Regions from separate parts of the Oceanobacillus alkalisoli genome, predicted to be linked through region 1. Evidence: riboswitches for the same ligand, from Rfam matches in the RefSeq annotation. Region 1 holds a riboswitch; each other region holds the start of a gene.
The links. Region 1 has a riboswitch for S-adenosylmethionine ahead of L3V42_RS09800 (methionine biosynthesis PLP-dependent protein). Riboswitches for the same ligand answer to the same signal wherever they lie in the genome.
Positions count from the first base shown of each region.

Region 2: it holds a riboswitch for S-adenosylmethionine, as region 1 does, so the genes downstream of both, L3V42_RS02830 (OsmC family protein) here and L3V42_RS09800 (methionine biosynthesis PLP-dependent protein) in region 1, are expected to answer to the same signal.
Region 3: it holds a riboswitch for S-adenosylmethionine, as region 1 does, so the genes downstream of both, L3V42_RS11095 (DUF2292 domain-containing protein) here and L3V42_RS09800 (methionine biosynthesis PLP-dependent protein) in region 1, are expected to answer to the same signal.
Region 4: it holds a riboswitch for S-adenosylmethionine, as region 1 does, so the genes downstream of both, L3V42_RS08670 (cyclase family protein) here and L3V42_RS09800 (methionine biosynthesis PLP-dependent protein) in region 1, are expected to answer to the same signal.

Region 1 is NZ_JAKNRA010000006.1:93,047-97,385, forward strand. It holds gene L3V42_RS09790 (YunC family protein) at 1-117, opposite strand, end outside; gene L3V42_RS09795 (bifunctional metallophosphatase/5'-nucleotidase) at 187-1,590, opposite strand; SAM riboswitch class I at 1,968-2,081, shown strand; gene L3V42_RS09800 (methionine biosynthesis PLP-dependent protein) at 2,157-3,278, shown strand; gene L3V42_RS09805 (DUF3231 family protein) at 3,393-3,887, shown strand; gene L3V42_RS09810 (MFS transporter) at 3,934-4,339, shown strand, end outside.
Region 2 is NZ_JAKNRA010000001.1:621,543-625,881, reverse strand. It holds gene treR (trehalose operon repressor) at 1-250, shown strand, start outside; gene L3V42_RS02835 (maltose acetyltransferase domain-containing protein) at 398-952, shown strand; SAM riboswitch class I at 1,413-1,520, shown strand; gene L3V42_RS02830 (OsmC family protein) at 1,662-2,150, shown strand; gene L3V42_RS02825 (sodium:solute symporter family protein) at 2,147-3,763, shown strand; partial or broken gene L3V42_RS02820 (IS481 family transposase) at 3,901-4,062, opposite strand.
Region 3 is NZ_JAKNRA010000008.1:35,902-40,240, reverse strand. It holds gene L3V42_RS11105 (homocysteine S-methyltransferase family protein) at 1-451, opposite strand, end outside; SAM riboswitch class I at 537-638, opposite strand; gene L3V42_RS11100 (GNAT family N-acetyltransferase) at 781-1,278, shown strand; SAM riboswitch class I at 1,707-1,811, shown strand; gene L3V42_RS11095 (DUF2292 domain-containing protein) at 1,903-2,067, shown strand; gene L3V42_RS11090 (LLM class flavin-dependent oxidoreductase) at 2,213-3,226, shown strand; gene L3V42_RS11085 (GNAT family N-acetyltransferase) at 3,248-3,766, shown strand; gene L3V42_RS11080 (amidohydrolase) at 3,781-4,339, shown strand, end outside.
Region 4 is NZ_JAKNRA010000005.1:28,503-32,841, forward strand. It holds gene L3V42_RS08660 (LysR family transcriptional regulator) at 268-1,185, opposite strand; gene L3V42_RS08665 (hypothetical protein) at 1,414-1,914, shown strand; SAM riboswitch class I at 2,211-2,315, shown strand; gene L3V42_RS08670 (cyclase family protein) at 2,390-3,142, shown strand; gene L3V42_RS08675 (5-methyltetrahydropteroyltriglutamate--homocysteine S-methyltransferase) at 3,176-4,294, shown strand.

The sequences.
Region 1 (4,339 bases):
AGCACACATAATATAGCCGACTTCGTTTGAAACCGTGAGTAATGTCGTCTTTGGCAGTTCGACACTTACTGCTGTGAACTGCATTCCTTCAATTTCAATTGGATTAACCGTGATCATCTCCGGAGGCCTCCTTTAGTTACATAATAAAGTATGCAAAAGAAGGCTCCCCTGTCACTGGCATCAATTTCACGCTTGCGGTGTCTTATTCTTAAGCGTATCAAGTAGTAAATCCCGCAAAAACTCAGGTAAGAAATACTGTTTCATTTCAGACTTAGCAATTTCCGGGAGCAATCGCCCGAAAGTAAATGTATCAGCAGTAGCGATGCAATATGTTTTCTCTTTCTCCACGGCTGAGCCATCCTGAAACATAACCCCGGTCACCGCCTCTCTCCCGTTTGCTCTTATCGTTGTTGAAATGGATAAGCCAGAGAAAAGCATTCTGCCAATCACTTTCCCCCTGAAACCGAACCCTTTCAATTGAATCTCCATAAAATCTTTCTGCAAGGAAGCGCGGATCACTTCAATTAACTCATCTCCCCGTAGATGTACGACGACCGGATTGATTGGATGCGGGCAAATCCGATGGATATCACCATAAGTTACCATTCCTTTCGGTAATCCATCCAGTAATAACCCTGCATTTAATAAGGAAGCATCAGCGTCTGTCCATTTGCGGACCGTTTCCGTTAAGTCTTGCATCATTGGCACATCATGAAACCAATCCGTTTCAAATCCCTCTTCTAAATAGACTACCTCTTCCTCCAACACATTACCCGCTTTTGCAGCGAGTTCATCAAGCAATATACTCGTATCCTCATTTTCGGAATAACTGGAAACATCTGTTGTATAAGCCTCTTTATGTGTAAGCTCTCTTTTATCATGATCATAAGTTAAAATCACTTCGCCAACGTACATGCAATGCTTTCCGGCTGCAGTTAAAAGACTGTTGTTCACGTACTCACCCGTCCGTAACAAATGATGGGTATGACCACCAATGATAACATCGATATCCGGAAACTTCCGCGCTATTGCCTCATCTTCACTAAGTCCTAAATGGGATAGAAGGATAATAATATCTGTTTTTTGCTTTAGAGAATCCAGTTGTTTTTCCAATTCTTCAAATGGTGAAGTTAAATGCCAACCAAGCAGTTGATAAAAAGCATTAAACGGGGCAGTTAATCCAATCAGTCCAATTCGCACCCCCGATTCAGTCCGAAGAACCTGCGTATCATGCAACCAATCTGGAGGATGCTCTTCTTTATGTTTCAAATTCGCACAAACTACTTGAAAGTCCGCTTCATCATATAAATGATATAAGTCGTCATGAGAAAGTGTTATTCCTTCGTTATTCCCGAGTGTAACGGCATCATAGCCGACTTCATTCAAAAGCTCCACATTCGCCTTCCCCATAGAAGCTTCTGATATAGGATGAACTCGGTCCATATGGTCACCGATATCAACTAGAAAGTGGGCATCTCCTCGGGTTTGACGACTGCTCTTCATATCTTTTAAATAGCCAGCCGTCCGCGGCCATTGATTGAAATTACTATGCAGATCATTTGTATAGTAAAAGTATATTTTTTCCTTCATAAATCTTGCTCCTTAACCTAATCCTTCCATAATCATGCAAATAGGGTAAATACAGTCACTAAACTAATAACATAACACATTAATGAATTTCATAATACGTATTTAATGCTTCACCATCACCATATGTAGTTGAGTTGGTTCGTTCCCAACTACATATGGTGATGGAAAAGCCGACTTTGGTAATTATGAAATTCATTCACATACTAAAAAATATCCTTACCATTTGTTTAGCTTTTTTATTTTCCTATAACTATATCAGCGATTTACCGGGTTGCAAACTATTTTGCATGCATTCTGTCATTATTTTTTACTTTTCTTGCATTTACCAACGATTTGTACTAAGATGTATTCAATCCATAACAATTGTATAGCATTATTTCTTATCAAGAGAGGCGGAGGGATTTGGCCCGTTGAAGTCTCAGCAACCAGCTTAAACACATGAGCATGGTGCTAATTCCAATTGACGGTTCTTGCCGTCTTGAAGATGAGAAGAGTGTACTTGTGTAGATTCCGAGGCCTTCTTCTTAGAGAAGGCCTCTTTTTATTATGAAGAATAGGGTGATAAAATGACAAAGCAAAAGATTGAAAGCCGTTTAGTTCAATTAGGAAATCGTTCAGATGAAAGAACAGGAGCAGTAAGTACACCAATTTACTTATCGACTGCTTATGAACATCAAGGGCTCGGAGAATCAACGGGATTTGATTATAGCAGGACGAAAAATCCGACAAGGCAAATTCTTGAAGATGGCATTGCTGATTTAGAAAATGGTCATGCAGGTTTTGCCTGCAGCTCTGGTATGGCTGCAATTCAACTAGTCCTCTCCTTGTTTAACTCTGGGGATTCCTTAATATTTTCAGCAGATGTTTATGGTGGGACGTACCGTTTGTTAAAGCAATATGAGGAAAGATACAATATAAAAGCAAGCTATTCTGATTTCACACCGACCGATGCTATTGAAGCGCTGATTACAAAAGATACGAAAGCTATTTTCATTGAGACTCCCACAAACCCATTAATGCAGGTAATTGATATTCCAACATATGCCGAACTCGCTGAAAAGCATGGGCTGCTATTTATTGTTGATAATACATTTTTAACACCATATCTGCAGCAGCCATTGGAACTCGGTGCTGATATAGTCATTCATAGTGCAACGAAATATATTGGTGGACATAATGATGTATTGGCAGGGTTAGTCGTTGCGAAAGATGAAAATGTTTCTGAATTACTTGAAACGAACCATAATGCTGCTGGTGGAGTGCTTTCTCCTGCTGACTCTTATTTAGTTGTTAGGGGGCTAAAGACACTCGGAATCCGAATGGATCGTCATGAGAAAAACGCAAAAAAAATTGTAGAATATCTAGAGAGGAATGATACTGTTCGGAATGTTTTATACCCAGGTATTGGTGGGATGCTTTCCTTCCGGTTACATGATGCGAATTTAATCAACCCCTTCCTGCAAAACTTGCGGTTGATTACGTTTGCGGAAAGTTTAGGAGGAGTGGAAAGCTTCATTACATATCCAACAACACAAACACATGCCGACATGCCGCTTGAAGACCGGCTCAAGCGCGGGGTAGACGATCGCCTCCTGCGCTTTTCAGTTGGCATTGAACATGTCGACGATCTCATCAGCGATCTTGAGCAAGTATTTCGCAAAATTAATCGTAACCCTATAACGAATTGAAATGCATCAAAAGTTGGGACATGACCCTTTATATAGGGTGTGTCCCTTCTTTATTTTCTTGGATAATATTCGCTGAATGGAGAGAAACTATGCAGGATAGAAAGGAGGATTATAATGACTGCACGAAATAAAGCGAATGAACCGTTCCATTCAGGAGAAGTGTATCATTTATGGAATTATTTATATCATACAAAGCATCTCCTCGTTACAATGCAAGTGCTAATCAACCATACAGGAGATCATGATTTAAAAACATATGGTGAAGACTTGGTGGAAAGCTGCCTTATTCAAGAAGAACAGCAAGTTGAGGGAATATTAAAAGAGGCTGGTATCCGCTTGCCACCCGCACCACCGGACAGGCCGAATGTAGAGGTGGAAGATATTCCTGCTGGAGCAAGATTTAATGATCCGGAAATTTTCACATTTATTCATAAGGAACTGATGTCTTTAAGGTCTAATAGCAGTTATCTGATAAGCATCGCTATAAACGAAGACATTCGTTCTATGTTCAGTGATTTCCATGGTCAACAAGAGGAATACGAACAAAAAATACTGGATATTGCAAAGGAAAAAGGATGGCTCGTCCTTCCACCAATTAATATCAAATAGAGTACGCGCAAGGAGTGCACAAACGTTGAGAAAAACGAATAAAGGAATGACAATACTAGCCGTCGGGTCTGTTCCGCTCATGATGACACTTGGAAATTCCATGCTAATCCCCGTTTTACCGGAAATGAAGTCTTCACTCGGCTTATCGCAACTCCAAGTAAGCTTAATAATTACTGTATTTTCAATTGCCGCAGCAATAATGATTCCGATTGTCGGTTATCTGTCTGACCGTTATTCTCGGAAAATCATTATGTTACCATCCCTTATCCTTTTTGCCTGTGGCGCTTTACTTGCTGGCATTGGGGCTGCCCTGTTTGATTCCTATGCTTGGATTCTCGTCGGCCGGGGCATACAGGGCATCGGGGCAGCTGGCTGTGCACCGATAGCAATGGCTTTGATCGGTGATTTATTTAGTGGAGGAGAGCGTAGTCGGGTTCTTGGAATTTTTGAAG
Region 2 (4,339 bases), on a different contig from region 1:
CGAGACTTCCATCTATAACCATATTGAGAAGGAATTGAATCTGATGATCGGTTTTGCCAAGAAAGAAATTGTCGTTGAAACGCCGACAAAAGAAGACCACGAACTGTTAGACCTAGAAGGTTTCACAAATGTTGTAGTCATCCGAAGTCAGGTCCATTTAGAGGATACGAATCTATTTCAATTCACAGAGTCTAGGCACCGACCAGATAAGTTCCGATTTGTAGATTTTGCAAGAAGGGTAAAGGATTAGGGGGAAGCTTGAAAGAAGCTAGACGTCGTACAATCCTGCCCAATAGCCTGGGAGGTAGGGGGCGGTCTTATTTGAAAAAGCAGCACAACGTTTTTATTCCCCTCGTTGTGCTGCTTTTTAAGTATTACGGGAAAAGGAGTTATGTTAATGAACACAGAAAAAGAGAAAATGCTGGCGGGAGAAATGTATGATCCCGAAGATCCTGAATTAGTGAAAGATCGATTAGAAGCACGCCGCAACGTAAGGATCTATAACGAGACACTGGAAACCGAAATCGAAGAGCGGAAGGAATTATTAAAGGAATTGCTCGGCTCGACAGGCAAAGAAATCTATATGGAGCCCAACATCCGTTTTGATTACGGATATAATACATATGTAGGAGAAAACTTTTACGCAAATTTCGACTGTACGATTTTAGATGTTTGCGAAGTCCGAATTGGGGATAATTGCATGCTGGCCCCCGGCGTACAACTTTATACAGCGACACATCCGATTCAGCCAACGGAGCGAAATTCCGGAATGGAGTACGGAAAGCCGATTACGATCGGCGATAACGTCTGGATCGGTGGACGCTCCATTATCAATCCTGGGGTGACTGTAGGGGACAATGTTGTTATTGCCTCTGGTGCAGTAGTGACGAAGGATGTGCCGGACAATGTCGTTGTAGGAGGAAATCCCGCAAGCATTATCAAGCGAGTTTAAACAGTTGAGGCGCTTGGGGGCTTGTCCTTGCTCGCCCTACACGGCTGTTATTACCCAGTTACTTCCAACACTGAATGAAGTTTCGCATTATAAACGATGAGTCATAAAGGGAGTAAAAAACAAATACATAAGAAAAGGAACAATCGTCCGGATATTGCTTGTAAGAAGTAATCGGTGTTTACCCAGAGCCAAAAGTGAAGTAACCATTTATTTTACGGATATTGACTATATAAAGATATCTGAAGTTTCCTTTCAAAAAATCTTCGAGATTGTTTTATATAACAAGGAAGAGTATTTTTATCAACTGTCTTTTCATAATAAACCGGGTAATATAAAGTATCCTGTAAATTTAGTTTTCATGGGCTTTGCAAGTATATTAATCAAGTTTATAACTCATTAATAATCAAAACCTCTTGACAATTCAAATATCTGTATCTATAATTTATTCTAATTGAATGAAATCTTATCGAGAGAGGTGGAGGGACTGACCCTTTGAAGCCTCAGCAACCAGCAATTTTTTGTATGGTGCTAATTTCAGAAGAATACCTGGGTATTCTAAAGATGAGTTAAGCGTATTGGTATAGGATACATCATTGCCCTTCTCTCATCTTTTGATGGGAGGAGGGCTTTTTATATGGAAGGAGTGGAAAGATTTAACCCTAAAACCAAGTAAAACAATTAGAATAATTATATTTGAGGAGAGATGAATATGTCAGTGGACAAAACAAGTTCAATCAATACGAATCTAAGAAATGTTAAAGCAAGCAGCGAACGAATTGGTGTGTTAAAAAATGTTAATACAGTAAGAAAATTTTCTTTTACAATTGATGAACCGGTTAAATTAGGAGGGACTGATGAAGCGCCTACTCCAATGGAATATATTTTAGGTTCCTTTAACGGCTGTATCTTGATTGTTATCGAAACCATCGCAAAAGAAATTGATTTTGCATTTCATCGATTGAAGTCTGATTCGATTGGGACGATTGATCGTCGCGGAATGAAAGGGATAGATAATGTTAGTCCTCATTTCCAAGAGGTGATTAATACGATTTGGTTTGAAACCGACGAGAGCGAGCATCGAATAGAGGAATTGAAAGAAAAGGTGAAGGATAGATGTCCTGCCTACAATTTATTTAAGGATACAGGAATTCCGATATCATTAAACTGGATTAAGATAAAAGAAGGTGTAACCGAATGACTTCCTATGGTTTATGGTTAATTTTCTTTGCACTTGCTTATACAGCATTTTTATTGATAGCAGGACAAGTTTCCAGGAAAAAAGCTAACGCAACTGGGTATTTTGTTGGTGGGCGTACATTCAATAAGTGGATTGTAGCTTTTTGTATTACCGGGTTATTCTCGGGTTCTGCATTTATTTCTATTGTTGAACTTTCCTATCTTACAGGGATATCGGCAGTTTGGTATGGTGTCGCCGAAACGGTGCAAATATTAATTATTGCTTTTGTCATTATTGGACCATTTCGTGAAAAATTAGTCGTTACGGTATCTGGTTTAATTGGGGAGCGATATGGAAGAGCGGCGCTTGGAATTAGTGGAGCAATTACAGCTTTTGCATTTCCAATGTGGTCTGTCGCAACAGCGATTGCCTTTGCTTCGGCAGTCCACGTCTTTACAGGAATTACCTTATCTTTATCGATTGCATTTACGGCATTCCTTTTGTATCTATATTTGAAAGCTGGGGGGATGTGGTCCATTGCTTTTACGCAAACAATGAATTTCTTTGTTTTCATTATAATGTTCGCAATCGGTATCCTAGCATTCTTCATTAATCCTGGTTTAGATGGTTTGCGCGCTTTTGCGGTAACGAACCCGGAAATGTTTCAGTTGGGTGGAGCTGGAATACAAGTGATTGTGGCATGGTTCGGTACATTTCTCGTCAACGTCATCTTAGCACAGGCGGCTTTTCAAATGGCGTTATCATGTCGTACACCGGAAGAAGGACAAAAAGGATTGAAGATGGCAGCCGTTTTTGGGATTCCTTTTATTTTGCTTGGTGTCCTATTCGGTATTTCCGCAGCAATTGTGATACCGGACACGACCCTCGGGTTAGTAGCATTACCGCAGTATTTGATGCAAGTTCTCCCTGCGCCGCTCGTTGGATTATTTTTCCTTGGAATATGGGCTTGTGCTTTGAGTTGGGGTGCACCATGCCAATTTTCCGGAGCAACGAGCTTAGGGAAAGACGTTGGCCAAGCGATTTATCCGCACGCGACTCCAGAACAATTAGTCAAGTATACGCAGCGATCCTTATTGTTATTAACTGTGTTAATGATTGGATTTGGATTGCTCCGGACGGAACAAGCTGCATGGTGGAATATTTTAGCTTGGACGATGAGGAATTCTGCAACATTTGCACCAGTAGTAGCAGTCTTATTTTGGAGATTAGCAACAAAAGAAGCTGTAATAGGTTCTATGATTCTCGGATTTTTGTCCGGAATCTCATGGTACCATCTAGGCGGCTGGGCACCAAATGAATTTTATTATAATATCCATCCTGTTTGGATTGGAATGTCAGTTAATCTTAGTACATTAACGATTATCACATTATTGCAAAAGGCAAAGACACTTGAAGTGAAATTTACCTCTGTATCGAGGAAAGGGCTTTATGCTTTAATTGCGGGAGCATTCCTTTCAATAGGTCTACTGACGAATTATCAAGCGATTTACGATTATGGCTTACTGGGGATTTTCTTGTTTTCGATTCTTTTATGTTTATTTATCGCGACCATTATATTTATACCGTCGTCAAGAGATGAGTTGGAAGTAGGGAAATTAGCTCGGGCGAAGTAGGTTTAGGATTTGCGTACTTGTTGCTGTTTAAAAGGGGGAAAACAGGTCATTGAATTTTTTCAAGGGCTTGTTTTCTCATTGAATAGATTTCATGACCCCTCGAATCCATTTCTTCGATAATTTAAATGTCATTCTTGTATCGTTTTAGCTGCAACCTTTCGTTCTCCATAATAGGGTACCTGATGTACTGTTCCTTCCAGCTCTTGAAAATACTCTTTTGGTTCTCTTTGCTTATTAAAGAGCGGCGCAATCAAACCATAACGAAATAAAGCAATTTCTTCCCGCGTTTTTTCATCCATTGGATATGCCTCCTTTTTAGTAGAAGGACAACCTAATGAATTTCATAATACATATTTAATGCTGCACCATCACCATATGTAGTTGGTTCGTTCCCAACTACATATGGTGATGAAAAAGCCGACTTTGGTAATGATGAAATTCATTCAACCGGTTATCCATTGCTTTTATTCTACTTTCTACACCAATATCTGCATAGGAAAAAAGTTATGTGGGAACCATATTAATTGACAATTTAACGTTACTTCAGTACTATCATATATAATCTAACTACAAATT
Region 3 (4,339 bases), on a different contig from region 1:
CACCAACAATGTAGTCAACGCCTTCTTCCTTACACCATTTCACCATTTCTGCAAACATACTTCTCACTTGTTCTTTAGAAGCTGGGTCATTTGGGTCAAAAATATTTGTATTTGAAATATTTCCTGCAACAAGTGCCTCCTCAGTTGGATGTTCTTTGGCTACTTCTTTCGCCAAACGAATGGCACTCCGGTTTAGTGGCTCTAATAAATCTTCTTTACCAATAATGCGAAGTTTTTCTCGGTGACCATTATACGTAAATGCTAAGATTACATCGGACCCGGCATTCATAAAATCTCTATAGGTCTGTTTAAGTGCTTCTGGGTTTTCTAGTGCAACTTCAGGCACAAATGACCCTGCTTGTAAATAGCCCCTCCGCTCCAATTCAAATAAATATCCTTCTCCGACAATAACTGTTCCATCTTTCAACCTTTGTTCTAAAGTACGTTTCATTACTTCTCCTCCTTATTTTTTAAAATAAAATATTAAAAAACCCCTTCTTAAGTAAGAAGAGGTTTAATTACAATTTCGGTTTCTCTTCTTATCTTCAAGCGTAACGCTACTGGAATTGGCACAGTGCTTCAAAAAGTCTGTTGCCGAGGTATCAAAGGGCCAGTCCCTCCACCTCTCTAGATAAGAGAATTACATATTTAATTTTGGTAATTTTTACTCTACATAGATTCCGTGTAAAAGTCAAGGGGGATTTAGGAAATATTTTAAAATTAAAATTGTATTTTGTAATAAGATTGATTACAACAAAATAGAGTAAGGGGAGAAAACGATTGATCATTAGGGGAGTTAAATCACCAGATGCAGAAAAGTTAGCTTATCTTATAAAAGAGGTTGGAAATAGTGCAAAGTACATGCTTTGGGAAGCTGATGAAAGAAGGATTCAAGCAGATAACCAATTAGAGATGATTGAAAGTATGCAAGCCAGTGAAAATTCTACAATACTTGTAGCGGAAATGGATGAAGATTTAGTGGGTTATCTTTTCGCCATAGGTGGAAAAGCCCGAAGAAATAAGCATTCTGTTTATATTGTAATCGGCATATTGCAAGGCAAAAGAGAGCAAGGAATTGGAACGAAATTATTTAAAAAGTTGGACCATTGGGCTAAGCAGCATCATATTCACCGATTAGAGTTAACCGTTGCGACGAAGAATGAAGCCGGATTATCGCTGTATAAGAAGGCTGAATTTGAAATGGAAGGGACAAAAAGACACTCTTTACTCATAGATGATGAATTTGTGGTTGAATATAATATGGCGAAATTATTATAGGCAAGTTCAGGTTTTACTTACTTGAATGAATTTCATAATTACCAAAGTCGGCTTTCCCATCACCGTATGTAGTTGGGAACGAACCAACTCAACTACATATGGTGATGGTGAAGCATTAAATACGTATTATGAAATTCATTAACCTAGAATAAATTTTGTGTAAGATTTCTGTTCATGTTAATGAAAATAAATTACCACTTATATCATAATATATTGTCATAAGTGCTAGTGTTTCTTAGGATAGGTAGCATTAACTTACAACGGATAACTAATAAAGTTCGAATTTCGGTTATGTTTAAAGTATGCTTGACATTGTAAATCCTGAGTGTTACTATAGGAAATATCAGAATAAAAGTAATCTTTTTATAGTGAGTATCGTTTGTTATGTAAAGATCTATAACGTATTCGAATACAATTAAATAAATATTTTCTTATCCAGAGAGGTGGAGGGACTGGCCCTTTGATGCCTCGGCAACAGACTTTTTGAAGCACTGTGCCAATTCCAGCAAGCCGATGTGCTTGGTAGATAAGAAGGGTGATAAGTATAATTAAAACCTCTTCTTATTTGAAAAGAAGGGGTTTTTTAGTTTTAAATTAAAAAATACTCTGGAAAGGGGGGATTATGTGGCAAATGTTAATGATAAAAAAATCGCAGACATCGTAACTGAATTAAAAAAATTAAAATATGGAAACTTAATTATAACCGTTCATGATGATGAGATTACCCAAATAGAAACAACAGAGAAAAAACGTTACCAGCCACAAGGTAAAAAACAGCGAACTTCATGAAGTGAGATATCATTCAGTGGAGCTATTACAGAACGTTAATGAGTGATAAATATGCCGATTAGACAACTAAAGGCAGCCTTCTAATCTACTAGAATAGAAAGCTGTCTTTTTTTAATTAAAAAGTAACAAAAAATGGGGGAAATTAATGAGCTATCAACTTGGAATTCTTGATCAAAGTCCAGTATTTGAAGGAAAGACGGCCACCGATGCATTACAAGACACGATTCAATTGGTGAAAGAGGCAGAAGCATGGGGCTATTCTCGGTTCTGGGTGGCAGAGCATCATCATATGGAGCAAGTAGCTGGTTCATCACCAGAAGTATTAATCTCACATTTGTTGGCACATACAAGTTCAATCCAAATAGGATCAGGTGGAGTGATGTTACAACATTATAGTCCATATAAAGTTGCGGAGAACTTTAATCTGTTAGCAAGCCTTGCTCCTGGAAGAGTAGATCTTGGAATTGGAAAAGCACCTGGAGGATTACCATTATCTACAAGAGCTTTACAACATGGAAATTTAAAGAATGGAAATGACTTTAATGAACGCTTAACCTTTTTAAGGGATTTAATTGACGATTCCATCAAAAATAGTCACCCACTTGCAGGTATTCAGGCTTTACCAAAGCCAGAAAAGAAGCCAGAAATTTATTTGCTTGGAGGAAGTACCGTTAGTGCAACTTTTGCAGCGGATTTAGGGGTTAACTTTGTTTTTGCAGGCTTCTTAAATAGTGATGAGGAATTGCTTCAAGAAACAGTTCGAACCTATAAGGATAATTTTAATGAGGGAAAATGTATTGTCGCTTTAGCAGTCTTAGCAGCACCTACACAACAAGAAGCTGAGGAATTAGCAAAAGACCATAAATTATATATCTTACATCTGCATGATGGGAGGACATTAACCGTTCAATCAAAAGAGCAAGTGCAGGCATATAAAAGTCAGGCAGAAGGCCCATTTGAAGTAGAAGAAAAGGCGGCAGATATTATTGCTGGTACGAAAGAATTTGTGAATGGTGAATTGAACCGACTTCATGAAACGTACAAAATAGACGAATTTATTCTACACACTCCGCTGCGGAAAAAAGAAGAACGTCTACGTTCCTTCCAACTACTAAGTCCATTCCAATTAACGAAGAAGGTTGAATCCACAATATATTAAATAAATTAATTGGGGGTAACGATGGGTAAATTAATAAGCAATCCAATTATAGTAAGTGAGTTGTTTATAGACGAAGCTGAGATTCTTCGTCAAGTTTTAAGCGAAAGTTATCAACAGTATGAGCGTTATTATTCGCCGCAAGGATGGAAGGATTATTCAAGGAAAATTGTCTCATCCGTTGACAGTCCAAATGTAGATAAAATATTGGTAGCCAAACGGAATCAGGAAATTATAGGTAGCTTGCAACTATTTAAGTCATCGGAAAAGGCATATGGAAAGCCGGAACTTGAAATTCAAGCACCAATCATTCGATTATTAGCAGTTCTTCCTCGTGCTAGAGGTTATGGTGTTGGAAAAGCATTATTAGCAACTGCCATCAATGAAGTCAAAACTTCTGGGCAATCTAATATGTATTTGCATACAACTGAGTTTATGGATGGAGCGATCCAACTTTATAAGGGGTTCGGTTTTAGAAGAGATGAGTCAAAGGATTTTGTGAGAGAAGATATTTTATGTAAATGCTATAGACTAGATGTTTAGAGGGGGATAATTGTATGATTCAATCTGATTTACAGGAATATTTAATTTCAATTAGGCGTTATTTACATCAGTACCCTGAGTTATCACTCCAAGAATTTGAAACAACGAAATTTATTCAAAAGCAATTACAGGATACTGGGATTCATGTGAGGAAAACAAGCTTAAAAACCGGAGTATTCGCACAATTACAAGGTAAAAGCCCGGGACCGACAATTGCGCTTCGGGCAGATATCGATGCACTGCCGATTGAGGAACAGACGGGCTTATCTTACGCTTCAAAAGTTAAAGGTGTGATGCATGCTTGTGGCCATGATTTCCACACCGCCGCATTAATCGGAGCAGCTTATCTATTAAAAAAAAATCAAAATAAGCTGAAAGGAAATATTAGATTCATTTTTCAGCCAGCTGAAGAGATAGGTGGTGGAGCAGAGCAGGTGATTGATGACGGGCAACTTGAAGGAGTGGAGGCAATTATTGGGCTTCATAATAAGCCTGAGTTACCAGTTGGAACAATTGGTTTAAAAGCAGGACCGGTGATGGCCTCTGTCGATCGCTTTCGGATTACAGTTAAGG
Region 4 (4,339 bases), on a different contig from region 1:
AGGGGGGCAGAGCGAGGCTGCTGAAAAACATATTTTGGAAATTATTTTTCCCACTTTGATAACCAAAATCGAGTGAAAACAGGTATTTATTCCCCACTTTTATAGGTTATTTTACATGAAATTTGGGAATCGGTTTCCATTCGCTTGAAATTAGTGTACTTTTTCAGCAGCCTCGGGCAGAGCACTTGTCCCACTGTATTTTCGTAATTAGTATAGAAATGTAATTAATAAAACAGCTCGAACACCTTAGTATCCGAACTGCTCTTTTCATGGATGGATGTTAATAGCCTGATCCTCTGCCCCATCTGCTAATGCTTTCGTCACTTCTCCGATAAAAGTTCTGGTTGCTGTACACATGAATTTATCTTTTCGATAGATAATGCCAATTTCCCTTTGTGGGGTTGGATTTAGTATTTTCACAGTTTTTATATCTTGATTATTTAAATTTTCCAAGTACGGCAGTGGTAAAATGGGTGCGCCCATTCCTTTTTCCGTCAGTTGGATAATTGATTCCAACGTTGTCAGCTCAAGTGCCGGATTAATCGTGATCCCGACCATTCGAGCGTAGCCCTCCATTAATTGCCGAAGTTGATAATTTTCCGGCATAAGTATTAATGGGATATTGGTAATTTGATCAAAGTTTATTGCCGGCTTCATCGCAAGTGGATGACCCTTGGGAACAGCAAGTGCCAGTTCCTCTGTATATAATGAAATTTCCTCCAACTCATCATTTCCGTTCGGCAGGAACGTAAGACCAAGATCCAGTTCATTTTCCAGTATGCTTCTTTCAATCTCTTCTGTCCGCAGTCCTTGGACAGACAGTTCGATATTCGGATAAAGACCTTTGAAGCGAACTAGTGCAGGAGGAAGTAGGTAATTCATACAAGTAAGCAAGGATCCGATGGTAAGCCTTCCTCTTTCCAACCCATTCAGTTCTCCAATTGCTGCTTGTGCTTGTTCCAATTCATAGAAAACCTGCTTACTATGTTTATACAAAATCTTTCCCGCTTCCGTTAGAGCTGTCTTTTTCCCTATCCGATCAAAGAGCGGTATGCCTACCTCACTTTCCAATACTTTGATTTGCTGGCTTAATGTCGGCTGAGCAATATTCAACTTCTCAGCAGCTCTCGTAAAATGTAATTCTTCACATACCGTCATGAAATATTCTAGCTGTCTTAATTCCATTAAGTCCCTCCTCCATCTTTCTCATCATCTAAACATCTATTTACCGAACAACCTCAATAACTTTCCATTATCCCCATTAAATCATAACCCGCCCCACCTGTATAGAAATCGGGACAAGTGCTCTGCCCCACTGGAACATGGGGTCAGAGCACTTGTCCCGATTCAGCACTTTAATCATAGGTTTTCATAAACTATTACGGGCTAATTTTATAATAGGGAGTGGCTTCAATGAGTAGAATCAACTTTCAATCATTTACCGGCTACGTCACGAGTATAGAAGACTTTCCAATGTATCCGCCTAATGATAATTTCGGTTGTTACAAGTTTATATCTGTTCAGAATGATGCCGGTGCTGTTGTTAACTTTGTTGCAGGACCAGATACGTTCTTCTTGTACCAAGAAAAAATCCAAGTCGGAGATCAAATCACTGGTTATTACGACGGAGATGCTCCGGCAATTCTAATTTATCCACCCCAATACCGGGCATTAGTTATCGTGAAAGAAAATCCGTATAGCCATGTAAAGGTGAGTTATTTCAATGATCAATTAATTAGCAGTGATGGCACTTTACAGCTAAATATCGGCCGTGATACACAGATTCAATTAACAAACGGGCAAGACTTCAAACAAAGTCCAGCTGGCAGAAATTTAATTGTTGTTTATGGTGCGACGACAAAGAGTATCCCAGCCCAAACAACCCCTTATGAAATAATCATTTTTTGCCGGTGAGCTGGGACAGGGGGTCAGAGCGAGGCTGCTGGAAAACATATTTTGGAAATTATTTTTCCTACTTTGATAACCAAAATCGAGTGAAAACAGGTATCTATTCTCCACTTTCATAGGTTATTTTACATGAAATTTGGGAATCGGTTTCCATTCGCTTGAAATTAGTGTACTTTTTCAGCAGCCTCGGTCAGAGCGCTTGTCCCAGTTGGGACAAATGCTCTGACTCCCTGTCCCAAATTAAGCTTGACTTTCTTTTCATTTCGGTATATTGTATTATTTAAATAATTTCATAATGTTTTTTCTTATCCAGAGAGGTGGAGGGACTGGCCCTATGAGACCTCGGCAACAGGCTTTTTTAGTACTGTGCCAATTCCAGGAGCATGCATTTGCTCAGAAGATAAGAAGAGTCGGAGATACGATACCAAACCCTCTTCTTATTTCAAGAAGAGGGTTTTTATAATTTTAGGAGGAGATGAAGTTGACGACAATTCAAGCAACTACAGAACTACAAAAAGCAATCTCACTGCTGAAAGAAAAAGAATGGGTTGATCTGACCCACACTTTCGGCCCGGATTCACCGCATTTTGCAGCCTTTGATGATGCGGCATTCAAGACACTTTACAATCATGACGATGGTTTCTTTGCTCAACAGTTCTCTTTTGCAGGACAATATGGAACACATATTGATGCTCCCGTTCATTTCGTCAGAGACCAGCGCTACCTTGATGAACTTGAATTAAAAGAGCTTGTCTTACCGCTCGTTGTCATTGATAAATCAACGGAAGCAGCAAATAACAACGATTTCACCTTGACGAAAGAAGATATTATCGGGTTCGAAGCCATCCACGGTGAAATTGAGGCAGGGACATTTGTCGCCTTACGCACCGATTGGAGCAAGCGTTGGCCGGATAAAGATCGGTTTGAAAATAAAGATGAAGACGGTAATCCACACCTTCCCGGCTGGGGAATTGACGCTCTCGAATTCCTATTTGAAGAAAGAAAAATTAAAGCAGTCGGCCACGAAACCTTTGACACGGATTCCGCTGTCGACGCTGCAAAAAACGGCAGGCTCATCGGGGAATATTACGTACTGGAACAAGACACCTATCAGATCGAACTGCTGAGAAATCTAGATCAAGTTCCGACAAAGGGCGCCGTCATCTTCAATATCGTTCCAAAGCCTGAAAAAGCAAGTGGATTCCCTGTACGATCGTTCGCAATACTACCTTAAAATAAAACTAAAATCAGAAAGAGGATGATTTTCATGACAAAAACATTAGTAAAAGCTCCATTCAAGGCAGACCATGTAGGAAGTTTATTACGACCGGACAATTTGCACCAGGCAAGAAAAGATGCAAAAGAAGGCAAGATTACCCCAGCAGAATTACGTGAAATTGAAACAGAGGAAATCAAGCGTATTGTTGATAAGCAAATTGAAGTAGGATTAGAAGCAGTGACCGACGGAGAGTTCCGCCGTACCTGGTGGCACCTCGATTTCCTGGAAGGCTTAAATGGAATTGAAGGTTACGAAACAGAAAAAGGCTACCAATTTGCCGATACAGAAACCGAGCGCTATCACGTACGTAACACTGGGAAAATTTCCTTTAATCCAGATCATCCATTCATCAAAGACTTTATCGAATTTAAAGAAATTGTTGGGGATCGCGCCATTCCAAAGCAGACGATTCCAAGCCCAAACCAGTTATTCGAAGCCGGCATCCGCAACCCGGAAATTTATCCAGATCTTGAGGATTATGCCAACGATATCATCCAAACCTACCGTGACGCTGTAAAAGCCTTTTACGATGCTGGAGTTCGTTACTTGCAGCTTGATGACGTCTATATCGCGGGACTTTCCTCCACTGATTTCCAATTGGTTGACTCCGGCGGCTACACGAAAAAAGCTTTAATTGAGCTTGCCGTTCGTATTGTTAATGAAAGTATTGCGGATCGACCGGATGATTTGTTCATCACAACACATCTCTGCCGCGGGAATTATCAATCGACTTGGGCATTCCAAGGAAGCTATGCTGAAATTGCAAGCACCTTATTCGCTAAAGAAAAAGTAGACGGCTTTTTCTTAGAGTACGATGATGAGCGTTCCGGTTCCTTCGAGCCACTTAAACATGTACCAAAAGACGGCGCACAAGTCGTTATCGGAGCAGTGACTTCGAAATTCGGTGAACTGGAAGATAAAGAAGTAATCAAAAATAAAATCCAGGAAGCTTCTAAGTATGTACCGCTAGAACAAATTGCACTAAGCCCGCAATGCGGATTCGCCTCCACTCATCACGGCAACAAACTGACTGAAGAAGAGCAATGGGAGAAATTAAGCTATATTGTGGATTTAGCGAAAGAAATATGGGGTACTGTGAAAGCATAACCCCCCTTAAAAAAAGATGATTGGCCGGAAAACAGGAAATTCCAG